2 regions of the Streptomyces sp. NPDC087440 genome follow, and region 1 is predicted to be linked to the other one. Evidence: predicted binding sites of a transcription regulator. Region 1 holds the regulator's gene; the other holds the start of a gene.
What was found. Region 1 encodes HrcA, which represses chaperone genes, less so after heat shock. Its sites were predicted from a motif close to TTNGCACTCNGNNNNNCNGAGTGCNAA; they were not measured.

Region 1 (6,777 bases):
GGCACTTCGTTCCGCTCACCCGTCCGTGCGTCGGCCCTGTGCTCACTTGCCCGAGGGGCAGCCGCACGTGGGACGCGGGTCGGGTGCCGGATCCGGCGCCGGATCGGGGCCGACGGTGACGGTCACCGTGACGGTGGGCCGCGGGGCGGGCGGCTCGGGCGCGGTGGTGGGCCGGGTGGCTGTGGCGGTGACGGTCCGGGTGGGCCGCGACGTGGGCCGCAGGGTGGGCTCCGGGGGCGGACTCCAGGTGGGTGGGCGGCTCGTGGGCCGGGCGTTGCAGTCGCCGAGCACGTTCGCCCGGAACACGGTGCGCCCGCCGACCGTGGCGGTCAGGTCCCCCCGTACGCAGCGGCCGTCGCGCTCCTCCGTGACCCGGCCCTCGACGTCGATCTCCCGGCCGTCCTTGGTCTGGCCCTCGCACGCCACAGTGGCGACGTTGCGCGCCGACGGCGCCGCTGTCACCAGGGACGGCCGCAGCGACGGGTCGGCGCTCACCCTCGCCCTGTCGCCGAGGGTGGACGTGCAGGTCATCCAGCTGACATCGATCCCGGCGCGTTCCAGCGCCCGCGTGCCGGTCTGGTCGGTGGTCAGGGCCACCGCGAAGGAGCTCAGGCCCCCACCGTCCCCACCCGGTTCACAGGCGGCGACCCCCGCCACCGTCGCCCCGGCGAGGACTGCCGCCGCGAGGGTGCGCCTGTGCCGTACTCGCCTCCATGCCCCCATGCCAGGCAGCGTCCCACCGCCCCGGTACGAAGGACAGGCGCGTTTCAGCCGCCGAACAGCAGCCACTCCTGGAGTTCCACCAGGTTCCCCTCGGGGTCCTTCAGGTGGGCCACCCGCATGCGTTCCGTCATCGGTGCCGGCCCGTGCACCAGCTCCGCACCGCGCCCGGTGATCTCCGCGCAGTACCGGTCGAGGTCGTCCACCCGCAGCACCACGAACGACCGGTGCCCCGCGGGCTCCTCGGCCACCTCACCCAGCAACTCGGCCATCATCGCCCGGTCCTGGAGCGCGATCCCCGCCGATCCGGTCGACGGGGAGAACTTCTCGTACGGCCCGTCCGCGAACCCGGACTGGGGCTTGAGCCCCAGCACCTCTCCGTAGAAGCGGTAACAGGCGCCGAAGTCGGAGACCAGCAGCCTCACTTGTGCGAGTTCCATGACGCTCTCCCTGTGTGCGTGACATCCCTGGTCTTCTGCACGGTTCGAGGGCGGCCCAACCGGAGCACCGGCACCGGTGTCAGGACCACCGCCCCGTGCGCCCCAGCAGCAGTGCGGTGGCCGCCGTGCCCGCGGTGCTCGTACGCAGCACACTGCGGCCCAGTCGGTACGGTCGCGCGCCCGCCTGCGCGAACAGCTCCAGCTCCTGCGGGGACACCCCGCCCTCGGGCCCGACCACCAGCACGATGGAGCCCTCCTGCGGCAGTTCGGCGAGCGCCAGCGCACCACTGTCGGCGGCACGGTCCTCGTGCAGGACGGCCGCGAAGTCGGCGGTGGCCAAAAGCGCGCCCACCTGCTTGGTGCTCATGGCGTCGGCGATCTCCGGGAAACGGAGCCTGCGCGACTGCTTCCCGGCCTCCCGTGCGGTGGCCCGCCACTTGGCGAGGGACTTCGCGCCCCGGTCGCCCTTCCACTGGGTGATGCAGCGCGCCGCCTGCCACGGCACGACGGCGTCGACACCGGTCTCGGTCATCGTCTCCACGGCCAGCTCGCCCCGGTCGCCCTTGGGCAGCGCCTGCACGACGGTGATGCGCGGCCGGGGATCGTCCTCGACGACCGTCCCGGTGATCTCCACGACGAGCCGGTCCTTGCCCTCCGCCGCCACCACGACGGCCTCGGCGCCACGCCCTCGCCCGTCGGCGAGGACGACGTCCTCGCCCGCCGTGAGCCGCCGCACGGACACCGCATGGCGCCCCTCCGGGCCCTCCAGGACGTACTGGCCGCCCTCGGGCACGTTCTCCACGACGAACACCGGCGCCGTCATGACGTCGACCTCCTCAAAGCCATCTCCGTCCACGCCGAGTCCGCCTCGGCCGACAACACCTGCACCAGCCGTCCGGCCGGGATGTCCCGGGCCAGCCGGTGCCCCTGCCCCGCCCACAGGGCCATCCCCTGCGCGTCCCCCACCCGGGCGGCGGCCTGCCGCAGCCCGGCGGTCATGTAGTGCACCTCCGGGTACGCGGACGGCGCGTACGGGCCGTGCTCGCGCATGAAACGGTTCACCAGGCCGCGCGCGGGGCGGCCGGAGAACGCGCGGGTGAGTTCGGTCCGTACGAACAAAGGGTTCTTCAGAGCGTTCTTGTGCATGGCGTGCGCACCGGACTCCGGGCACGCCAGGAACGCCGTGCCCAACTGTGCCGCGTCCGCCCCGGCGGCCCGCACGGCGGCGATCTGCGCCCCTCGCATCAGTCCTCCGGCAGCGATCACCGGCAACTGCACGGTCTCGCGCACCTGTGTCACCAGCGACAGCAGCCCCAGTCCTCCGCTGCCGTCGGTCTGCGGGTCGTCCCGGTGGGTGCTCTGGTGGCCGCCCGCCTCGATGCCCTGCACGCACACGGCGTCCGCGCCCGCCCACTCGGCGGCCTGCGCCTCCTCCGGGGTGGTGACGGTGACGATCGTGTACGTCCCCACGTGCGCCAGTGCGTCGAGTTCGTCCCGCGAGGGGCAGCCGAAGGCAAAGGACACCACCGGCACCGGATCGTCGACGAGGAGCGCCAGCTTGGCCTCGTACCCGTCGTCGGTGCCGTGGTCGTCGCGCTCGGCGATCGGCGTCTCGTACCAGGCGCTCTCGCTCGCGAGCTGCTGCCGGTACAGGTCCAGGGCGGCCGGGTCGGCGGACGGCTGCGGCATGAACAGGTTGACGCCGAACGGCTTCGGGGTCAGCGCCCGCAGCTGCTTGATCTCCTCGTACATCCCGTCGGCGGTCTTGTACCCGGCGGCGAGGAAGCCGAGACCGCCCGCGTCGGACACGGCGGCCGCCAGCTCGGGGCGGGACACCCCACCGGCCATGGGCGCGGCAACGATTCCGCGCCGGCACAGCTCTCCCAGCGCGGGCACCACCCGGGTCTCAACAGACATGCCCGCATCGTTTCACGACACGGCCGACCCGCCGAATCGAACCAAAACGGGACCGGACCTGGTGGTCCGGTCCCGCTGTGGTGCGAACGGACTCAGCGTCCGTTGAAGGCGTCCTTCAGGCGCGAGAACAACCCCTGCTGCCCGGGCTGGAACTGGCCCAGCGGCCGCTCCTCGCCGCGCAGCTTCGCGAGCTGGCGCAACAGGTCCTCCTGCTGCGGGTCCAGCTTCTGTGGGGTGGTCACCTCGACGTGCACGATGAGGTCGCCGCGACCGCCGCCGCGCAGGTGCGTCACACCGCGCCCGTGCAGCGGCACCGACTGGCCCGACTGCGTACCGGGACGGATGTCGATCTCCTCGACCCCGTCGAGCGTCTCCAGCGGCACCTTGGTGCCGAGCGCGCCCGCCGTCATCGGGATGGTCACCGTGCAGTGCAGGTCGTCGCCGCGCCGCTGGAAGGTGGGGTGCGGCTGCTCGTGGATCTCCACGTACAGGTCACCGGCGGGGCCGCCGCCGGGGCCGACCTCGCCCTCGCCCGCGAGCTGGATGCGGGTGCCGTTGTCGACACCGGCCGGGATCTTCACCGTCAGCGTGCGACGGGAGCGGACGCGGCCGTCACCGGCGCACTCCGGGCACGGCGTCGGCACGACCGTGCCGAAGCCCTGGCACTGCGGGCAGGGGCGCGAGGTCATGACCTGGCCGAGGAAGGACCGGGTGACCTGCGAGACCTCACCGCGGCCGCGACACATGTCACAGGTCTGCGCGGAGGTGCCGGGGGCCGCTCCCTCGCCGCTGCACGTGGTGCAGACGACGGCGGTGTCGACCTGGATCTCCTTGGTGGTGCCGAAGGTCGCCTCGTTGAGGTCGATCTCCAGCCGGATCATGGCGTCCTGGCCGCGCCGGGTGCGCGACCGGGGGCCGCGCTGGGACGCCGTGCCGAAGAAGGCGTCCATGATGTCGGAGAAGTTTCCGAAACCACCCTGGCCGAAGCCGCCCGCACCGCCACCGCCGGAGGCCGACAGCGGGTCGCCGCCGAGGTCGTAGACCTGCTTCTTCTGCGGGTCCGACAACACCTCGTAGGCGGCGTTGATCTCCTTGAAGCGCTCCTGGGTCTTCGGGTCCGGATTGACGTCCGGGTGAAGCTCACGAGCAAGGCGCCTGAACGCCTTCTTGATTTCGTCCTGGGAAGCGTCGCGGCGCACGCCGAGTACGGCGTAGTAGTCCGTGGCCACTTACGACTCCGCCAGGATCTGTCCGACGTAACGTGCCACTGCGCGTACCGCTCCCATCGTTCCGGGGTAGTCCATGCGGGTCGGTCCGACCACGCCTAGTTTGGCGACTGCCTCGTCGCCCGAACCGTAGCCGACTGCGACCACGGACGTTGAACTGAGTCCTTCGTGGGCGTTCTCGTGCCCGATGCGCACCGTCATGCCGGATTCGGTGGCCTCGCCGAGCAGCTTCAGCAGCACGACCTGCTCCTCCAGCGCCTCCAGTACGGGGCGGATGGTGAGCGGGAAGTCGTGGCCGAAGCGGGTGAGATTGGCGGTGCCGCCGATCATCAGCCGTTCCTCGGTCTCTTCCACGAGTGTCTCCAGGAGCGTCGCGAGCACCGTCGAAACGGTTCCCCTGTCCTCCGGCTCGAACGACTCGGGAAGGTCCTGCACCAGCTGCGGGACGTCCGCGAACCTGCGGCCCACGACACGGCTGTTGAGCCGCGCCCGCAGGTCCGCGAGGGACGCCTCGCCGAACGGCGCCGGGCAGTCGATCATCCGCTGCTCGACGCGACCGGTGTCGGTGATCAGCACCAGCATCAGCCGGGCGGGCGCCAGTGAGAGAAGTTCCACATGGCGCACCGTGGAACGCGTCAGCGACGGGTACTGCACGACGGCCACCTGTCGTGTCAGCTGCGCGAGCAGCCGCACGGTGCGGGCGACGACGTCGTCCAGGTCCACGGAGGCGTCCAGGAAGTTCTGGATGGCGCGCCGTTCCGGCGTCGACAGGGGCTTCACCCCGGCCAGCCGGTCGACGAACAGCCGGTACCCCTTGTCCGTGGGGATGCGTCCGGCACTGGTGTGCGGCTGGGCGATGAAACCCTCGTCCTCCAGGGCCGCCATGTCGTTGCGCACGGTGGCCGGGGAGACACCGAGCTGGTGACGCTCGGTGAGGGCCTTGGAGCCGACGGGCTCCTCCGTGCCGACATAGTCCTGGACGATGGCGCGCAGCACTTCAAGTCTGCGTTCACTGAGCATCGCGCACACCTCCAAGCCGTGATGTTCCCTGGTGCAGATCGGACATGTGGGGCTTGTGCCCCGGTATCCCGCTTGGCACTCCCCGTGTGCGAGTGCCAGCCGTTCCCCGGGTCAGTGTACGGCGGCGTGGCCCGTCCCGAGCAAGGGCGGCTGCTCACGCTAGCGTCACGGTATGGACATGCGAGAGCAAGAGGCACAGTGGGAACGGCTCGCTCCAGGCGTCGTCAGACGGCGGCTGCCGGGCTGGGACGCCACTGTCGGCCTGGTGGCGGGCGGGCAGGGAGCACTGCTGTACGACACGGGCTCGACGCTGCGCGAGGGTGCCCGGGTGCGCAAGGAGGCGGAGGCGCTCCTGGGGCGCAGAGTGACGCACATCGCTCTCAGCCACCCGCACTTCGACCACGTCCTGGGCATGGGAGTGTTCGCGGGCGTGGAGGTCTTCGCCTCCGCGGGCATGGACACCCTGCTGACCGGACAGCGCGAGTCGCTGGCCGACGACGCGGTGCGCCAGGGCGTGCCCGCGGACGCGGCCGCCGAGGCCTCGGAGCTGCTGCGCGCCCCGCACCATCTGGTGTTCGACGAGCGCACCCTCGACCTGGGCGGTGGGCGCAGCGTGCTCTTCGCCAACCTGGGCCCCGCGCACAGCAGCCACGACCTGGTGGCCCTCGTACCGGGCGCGGAGGGCGGCCCGGACGTGGTCTTCTGCGGAGATTTGGTGGAGGAGTCCGGGGAGCCACAGGCGGGCCCCGACGCGGTCGCCGCACGGTGGCCCGAGGCCCTGGACCGGCTGCTGGCGCTGGGCGGCGAGCACGCCGTGTACGTGCCGGGGCACGGGGCGGCGGTGGACGCGGCGTTCGTCCGGGCCCAACGGGACGCGCTGGCACGCCGTTTCGGGGTGTCCTAGCAGTCAGGCGTCCTGGCGGTCAGTCGTTCTGGCGGTCAGTCGTCCTCGGGGGCCGTCACGAAGTCGATCAGTTCCTCCACCCGCCCCAGCAGCTCGGGCTGGAGGTCCTTGTACGTGCGTACCCGGCCCAGGATGTGCTGCCAGGCCGCACCGGTGTTCTCCGGCCAGCCCAGGGCCCGGCACACGCCCGTCTTCCAGTCCTGGCCGCGCGGTACCTGCGGCCAGCCCGCGATGCCGACCGAGGACGGCTTCACGGCTTCCCACACGTCGATGTACGGGTGCCCCACGACCAGCACGTTCGCGTCCGTCACCCGGGCGGCGATCCGGGACTCCTTCGAACCCGGCACCAGGTGGTCCACGAGGACACCGAGCCGGGCGTCCGGCCCCGGTGCGAACTCGGCGACGATCGACGGCAGGTCGTCGATGCCCTCCAGGTACTCCACGACGACGCCCTCGATGCGCAGGTCGTCGCCCCACACCCGCTCCACCAGCTCGGCGTCGTGCCGCCCCTCCACGTAGATGCGCCCCGCTCGCGCCACGCGCGCGCGGG
Region 2 (6,777 bases), on a different contig from region 1:
GTACGCGTACGAAGCGAGAGCGGTGCTCCCGGGTGGGAGCACCGCTCTCGTCGTGAGCCCGTGCCCGGCGTCAGTCGGTGCCCGGCGTCAGTCGGTGGGAAAACGCGCCGTGTCCAGCTCTCCCGCGAACGGCTCCGGCAGCTCCAACCGCTCACCGAACGGCACCCGCTCCATGCGCTTGTAGGCACCGTCCTGCGGCTCCGTGAACAGGGTGCTGGTCGGCCCGTGCTGGTCAAAGCGGTCGATCAGGAGGTAGGCGGGGACGGGCGCGTGCGCGTACCCCCACAGCTTCATGGTCCGGTCGTCGCGGGCGTTGCCGCGGGAGGTGATCTCCACGACGAGGAGGGCGTCGGCGGCGTCGACGGGATCGGTTGCCGCCGCGTCGTCATCCGTCACGAAGCTCTCGGGCATCACCACGAGATCGGGCACGTAGAGCCTGTCCAGGCGAGCGATGTGGATGCCCAGGGTCTGGAAGATTCCGAGGTCGGTACGGAGACCCGAGTAGAGGAACTTCTGGATCTGGTGTGCGATGACGTTGTGATGCCTGTTCGGCGGCGGTACCAAGACGATCTGCCCCTCATCGATCTCGGCGCGCCAACCCTGGGGAATGTCCAGCTCGCGCCATGTCTGCAGCAGGTAGTCCCACGGCCCCTCGGAGGACACCTCGTAGTGCTCGACCATCGCTGCGGTCATTGCGAGTCCCTTCTTCCTCGGCCCGGGAGACGTCACCGTAGCCAGGCATATGCACGGCGGTACGTCACTTCCGCAAGCGTCCCACGTACGGGTGAGACGCGCACGGATGTCACCGCACCCAGCACTCCACCCCGCCCAGGTCCGGCATCCGGTCCCGCACGAACAGCGGGTCGAGGCCCATGCGGCGCTGCTCGCGGTAGTCCTCCAGCAGGCGGAACGCCACCCGCGACAGCGGGATGATCGCCACCAGGTTGACCAGCGCCATGAAGCCCATGAAGACGTCGGCGAGGTTCCACACGACGGAGACGGAGCCGAGCGCGCCCAGGAACACGACCACCAGCACCAGCACCCGGAAGGCCGTCAGCACCCACTTCCGCTCGTCGCCGGTGATGAACTCGATGTTGGACTGCCCGTAGTAGTAGTTCCCGATCATCGAGCTGAACGCCAGCATGAAGACGACCACCGTCAGCACGTGCCCGGCCCAGTTGCCCAGGCTCGCGTTCAGCGAGGTCTGGGTGAGGTCCGCGCCCTGGCGGGCGCCCGCCAGGTCCGGGTTGGTGGTCAGGATGATGAACGCGGTCATCGTGCAGATCAGCATCGTGTCGAAGAAGACCCCCAGCGACTGCACCAGCCCCTGCTTGACCGGGTGCGAGACGTCCGCCGCCGCGCCCGCGTTCGGGGAGGAGCCCAGGCCCGCCTCGTTGGAGAACATGCCGCGTCGGATGCCCTGCTGGATCGCGGTGCCGATCGCGCCGCCCGCGACCTCCCGGAAGCCGAGCGCCCCGCCCACGATGTCCGCCAGGACGCGGGGGAAGTCGGTGATGTTGAGGACGACGACCGCGAGGCCCAGCAGCAGGTACAGCACCGCCATGACGGGCACGAGCACCTGCGTCACGCTGCTGATGCGCCGTACGCCGCCGAAGATCACCAGCCCGAGCAGCGCCGCCAGGACCAGACCCACCACCGGCTCCCGCCAGCTCGCGTCGCCGCCAATCGAGTTCCCGACGACCGCGACGATCGTGTTGGCCTGCACCGCGTTGAAGACGAAGCCGAAGGTGACGGTGATCGTGACGGCGAAGAGCACGCCCAGCCAGCGCTTCCCGAGACCGCGCTGCATGTAGTAGGCGGGTCCGCCCCGGAACGTACCGTCGTAGTCACGCACCTTGTACAACTGCGCCAGCGCCGACTCGACGAAGGCGGAGGCCGCGCCGACCGTCGCCATCACCCACATCCAGAACACCGCGCCGGGGCCGCCCAGCGTGATGGCCGCGGCCACACCCGCGATGTTGCCGGTGCCGACGCGCGCCGCCGCCGAGATCGTGAACGCCCCGAACGAGGACACCGCCTTGCGGCCGTGCGCGTCAGGCTCCGCCTTGTCGCCCAGCACCCGGATCATCTCCGGGAACATCCGCAGCTGGACCACCTTCGACCGGACGGTGAAGTACAGCCCCGCGCCGATCACCAGCGGGATGAGCAGATAGCTCCAGAAGACGTCGTTGATGTCGACGATGACGGAGTCCAGGGTGTCCATGCGCCCCAGCTTCGAGGCGGACGCGCAGGTCAGCCACCCGGGAACGCCACTGGGGCGGCACCCCCGAAGGGATACCGCCCCAGTGGACGTACGTACTGCTGCCTGCGCGAGGCGGGAGGGGGAGGGAGGACTTAGAAGTCCATGTCCCCGCCCGGCATGCCGCCCGGAGCGGCCGCGGCGGCCTTCTCCGGCTTGTCGGCGATGACGGCCTCGGTGGTGAGGAACAGCGCGGCGATGGAGGCGGCGTTCTGCAGGGCAGAGCGGGTCACCTTCGCCGGGTCGAGGATGCCCTCGGCGATCATGTCGACGTACTCACCGGTGGCGGCGTTCAGGCCGTGACCGATGGGCAGGTTGCGGACCTTCTCGACGACGACGCCGCCCTCAAGGCCACCGTTGACGGCGATCTGCTTGAGCGGGGCCTCCAGCGCGAGCTTCACGGCGTTGGCGCCGGTCGCCTCGTCGCCCGTGAGCTCCAGCTTCTCGAAGACGGCCGAGGCCTGGAGGAGGGCGACGCCACCACCGGCGACGATGCCCTCTTCGACGGCCGCCTTCGCGTTGCGGACGGCGTCCTCGATGCGGTGCTTGCGCTCCTTGAGCTCGACCTCGGTGGCGGCACCGGCCTTGATGACGGCCACGCCGCCGGCCAGCTTCGCCAGGCGCTCCTGGAGCTTCTCGCGGTCGTAGTCCGAGTCGCTGTTCTCGATCTCGGCGCGGATCTGGTTCACGCGACCGGCGACCTGCTCGCTGTCACCGGCACCGTCGACGATGGTCGTCTCGTCCTTGGTGATGACGACCTTGCGGGCGCGGCCGAGGAGGTCCAGGCCCGCGTTCTCCAGCTTGAGGCCGACCTCTTCGGAGATGACCGTGCCGCCCGTGAGGATGGCGATGTCGTTCAGCATGGCCTTGCGGCGGTCGCCGAAGCCCGGGGCCTTGACGGCGACGGACTTGAACGTGCCGCGGATCTTGTTCACGACCAGGGTGGAGAGCGCCTCGCCCTCGACGTCCTCGGCGATGATCAGCAGGGGCTTGCCCGACTGCATGACCTTCTCCAGCAGCGGAAGGAGGTCCTTCACATTGCCGATCTTCGAGTTGACGATCAGGATGTACGGGTCGTCGAGCGACGACTCCATGCGCTCCATGTCGGTGGCGAAGTACGCCGAGATGTAGCCCTTGTCGAAGCGCATGCCCTCGGTGAGCTCGAGCTCCAGGCCGAAGGTCTGCGACTCCTCGACCGTGATGACGCCTTCCTTGCCGACCTTGTCCATGGCCTCGGCGATGAGCTCGCCGATCTGGGTGTCGGCGGCGGAGATGGAGGCCGTCGAAGCGATCTGCTCCTTGGTCTCGACATCCTTCGCCTGCTCCAGGAGGGCGGCGGAGACGGCCTCGACGGCCTTCTCGATGCCACGCTTCAGGGCCATCGGGTTGGCGCCCGCGGCAACGTTGCGGAGACCCTCACGGACCAGCGCCTGCGCGAGGACGGTCGCGGTCGTCGTGCCGTCACCGGCGACGTCGTCCGTCTTCTTCGCGACCTCCTTGACGAGCTCGGCGCCGATCTTCTCGTACGGGTCCTCGAGCTCGATCTCCTTGGCGATGGAGACACCGTCGTTGGTGATCGTGGGGGCGCCCCACTTCTTCTCAAGAACGACGTTCCGGCCCTTGGGGCCGAGAGTGACCTTGACGGCGTCGGCGAGCTGGTTCATGCCACGCTCGAGGCCGCGCCGGGCCTCCTCGTCGAACGCGATGATCTTGGCCATGTGAAGTGGTCCTCCCAGGACGGGGTGGATTTCTCCGGACCGGGGGTTCGGTGCCCGCGACGGACGGCTTCGCGATGCCCGGGAATCCTTACCCCGACACCTCTCGGCCTCACCGAACCTGGTCCAAGTTCTGTCACTCTCACTGGGAGAGTGCTAACGCCAATGATTAGCACTCGACCCATGCGAGTGCAAGCGGATACCACAGATCTTGGACACGGGCACGCACGGTGGGCCGACCGTGGACCGGTCGCGGGCCGGGGCACGGGCCCCGGACGCACCAAGGGCCCGTACCCCTGTAGCGGGATACGAGCCCTGAGCGCGTGAGAACTGGTGAGTGCGTAGTTGGCCGATCGCGCCGAGATCAGACGGCGAGCTTGACCATGTCCGCCTGCGGACCCTTCTGGCCCTGCGAGATCTCGAACTCGACTCGCTGACCCTCTTCAAGGGTGCGGTAGCCGTCCATCTGGATCGCGCTGTAGTGGACGAAAACATCCGCACCACCGTCGACCGCGATGAAGCCGTACCCCTTCTCCGCGTTGAACCACTTGACGGTGCCCTGAGCCATGCCTAACTCCCCTATTACTGGCCCTTGCGCGAGACCGCACTTCGCGACCCCGGGTCAGACCCCACCCGCCGACAGGAACGCGGAAGGTGTGCGCCGTAGCGCGTCGACCGCGGCTGAATGTATCCGCCCAACTGCCCTCTGCAACAGGTCAATCCGACGAGAATTCTGGGCAGGATCGAACGCCCGGATCGGTCAACTCCCGCATTTCCAGGGCAAGTCGGGCCGGACATAGCGTGCGCATCGGCGGCAAATCGCTCGAACACACGGGCCGCATCTTGTCGCCTTCTCATATGCACGGGGCATGGGCGGCGACCGGGGCTTCCCCCACTCTACCCCTTTCAACCCTGCAGAATTGCCCCCTCCGCTTGTGTGCGGAGGGGGCAACTGGGGTCAACGCGGGGCGCGTTGGGGGCGCACGCCGAGGGGCGGTCAGCCTCCGGCGACGGCCGGGATGATCGAGACGCCGGCGCCGTCCGGGGTGGCCGTCTCCAGGCCGCTCTCGAAGCGGACGTCGTCGTCGTTCACGTACACGTTCACGAAGCGGCGCAGCTTGCCCTGGTCGTCCAGGACGCGGGCGGCGATGCCCGTGTGGTTCTTCTCCAGGTCGGCGATGACCTCGGCGAGGGTCGCACCCTCGGCGGCCACCTCGGCCTCGCCTCCGGTGTACGTGCGGAGGATGGTGGGGATGCGGACCTTGACGCTCATGGGTTCAGCCTTCCTTGCGTACGTACGGGGGTGATTCAGCGTGCCAGGCCGGCGTCGCGGAACGCGTCCAGGCTCGGCCGGATGGTCGCGGAGGGGCCGGTGGTCGGGGCCACCGCGTCCAGGGTCTTGAGACCGTCGCCGGTGTTGAGGACGACGGTGGTCAGCGTCGGGTCCAGCAGCCCGGCCTCGATGAGCTTCTTCGTCACGCCGACGGTCACGCCGCCCGCGGTCTCCGCGAAGATGCCCTCGGTGCGGGCCAGCAGCTTGATCGCGTCGACGACCTGCTCGTCGTTCACGTCCTCGACGGCCCCGCCGGTGCGCCGGGCGATGTCCAGGACGTACGGGCCGTCCGCCGGGTTGCCGATGGCGAGCGACTTGGCGATGGTGTTCGGCTTCTGCGGGCGGACCACGTCGTGACCGGCCTTGAAGGCCGTCGACACCGGGGAGCAGCCCTCCGCCTGGGCGCCGAAGATCTTGTACGGCTTGTCCTCGACCAGACCGAGCTTGATCAGCTCCTGGAGGCCCTTGTCGATCTTCGTGAGCTGCGAACCCGAGGCGATCGGGATGACGATCTGGTCCGGAAGCCGCCAGCCGAGCTGCTCGCAGATCTCGTACGCGAGCGTCTTCGACCCCTCGCCGTAGTACGGGCGCAGATTGACGTTGACGAAGCCCCAGCCCTCGCCCAGCGGGTCGCCGATGAGCTCGGAGCAGAAGCGGTTCACGTCGTCGTAGTTGCCCTCGATGCCGACCAGCTCGCCCCCGTACACGGCGGCCATGACGACCTTGCCCTGCTCCAGGTCGTGCGGGATGAACACGCAGGAGCGGAAGCCGGCCCGGGCGGCGGCGGCGCCCACCGCACCGGCCAGGTTGCCGGTGGAGGAGCAGGAGAGGGTGGTGAAGCCGAAGGCGCGGGCGGCCTCGACGGCGATCGCGACGACGCGGTCCTTGAAGGAGTGGGTCGGGTTCCCGGAGTCGTCCTTGACGAACAGGCCGCCGGTGACACCCAGTTCACGCGCCAGATTGTCCGCCTTGACCAGCTTCGTGAAGCCGGGGTTCAGGCTGGGCTTGGTGGCGACGTCGGCCGGGACGGGCAGCAGCGGGGCATAGCGCCAGATGTTGTCCGGACCGGCCTCGATGCGCTTCTTCAGCTCTTCGGGGCTGTCGGTGGGGAGGTCGTACGCCACTTCCAGCGGCCCGAAACAGAGCTGGCAGGCGAAGATCGGACCGAGTTCGAAACGCTCCCCGCACTCGCGGCAGGAGAGGGCGGCGGCGGGGCCGAGGTCAACGGTGTTCACTGCGGCTTCGGTGGTCTGCACAGCCATGATGGCGAGGTCCTTTCCTCATCTTCCCCGCGACGACTTTCGTACGCGAGACGGAATTGGCACCTTCCTGGCCTGACCTCGCGGTCGGCTGGGGGGTTGCCGGGACTTCAACGGGCCGTTTCCCTCTGTCCCTCTGGATGAGCGCTATGACTCCGGCGACCGCACAGGCGGGCCGAGTGTTTATGTGCGCTTCCGACCCCGACATGC

Region 2: a site for HrcA is predicted at 4,109-4,135, ahead of groL (chaperonin GroEL). Genes of this name have one in related genera too.

What each region holds. Positions count from the first base shown of each region.
Region 1 is NZ_JBIUXN010000009.1:53,848-60,624, forward strand. It holds gene ACIO3O_RS19465 (hypothetical protein) at 43-723, opposite strand; gene ACIO3O_RS19470 (VOC family protein) at 768-1,160, opposite strand; gene ACIO3O_RS19475 (16S rRNA (uracil(1498)-N(3))-methyltransferase) at 1,240-1,983, opposite strand; gene ACIO3O_RS19480 (nitronate monooxygenase) at 1,980-3,077, opposite strand; gene dnaJ (molecular chaperone DnaJ) at 3,170-4,306, opposite strand; gene hrcA (heat-inducible transcriptional repressor HrcA) at 4,307-5,323, opposite strand; gene ACIO3O_RS19495 (MBL fold metallo-hydrolase) at 5,496-6,227, shown strand; gene ACIO3O_RS19500 (DUF3097 domain-containing protein) at 6,263-6,777, opposite strand, start outside.
Region 2 is NZ_JBIUXN010000002.1:372,162-378,938, forward strand. It holds gene ACIO3O_RS06400 (Uma2 family endonuclease) at 88-693, opposite strand; gene ACIO3O_RS06405 (alanine/glycine:cation symporter family protein) at 803-2,224, opposite strand; gene groL (chaperonin GroEL) at 2,356-3,978, opposite strand; gene ACIO3O_RS06415 (cold-shock protein) at 4,340-4,543, opposite strand; gene ACIO3O_RS06420 (MoaD/ThiS family protein) at 4,973-5,248, opposite strand; gene thrC (threonine synthase) at 5,284-6,570, opposite strand; SAM riboswitch class I at 6,586-6,714, opposite strand.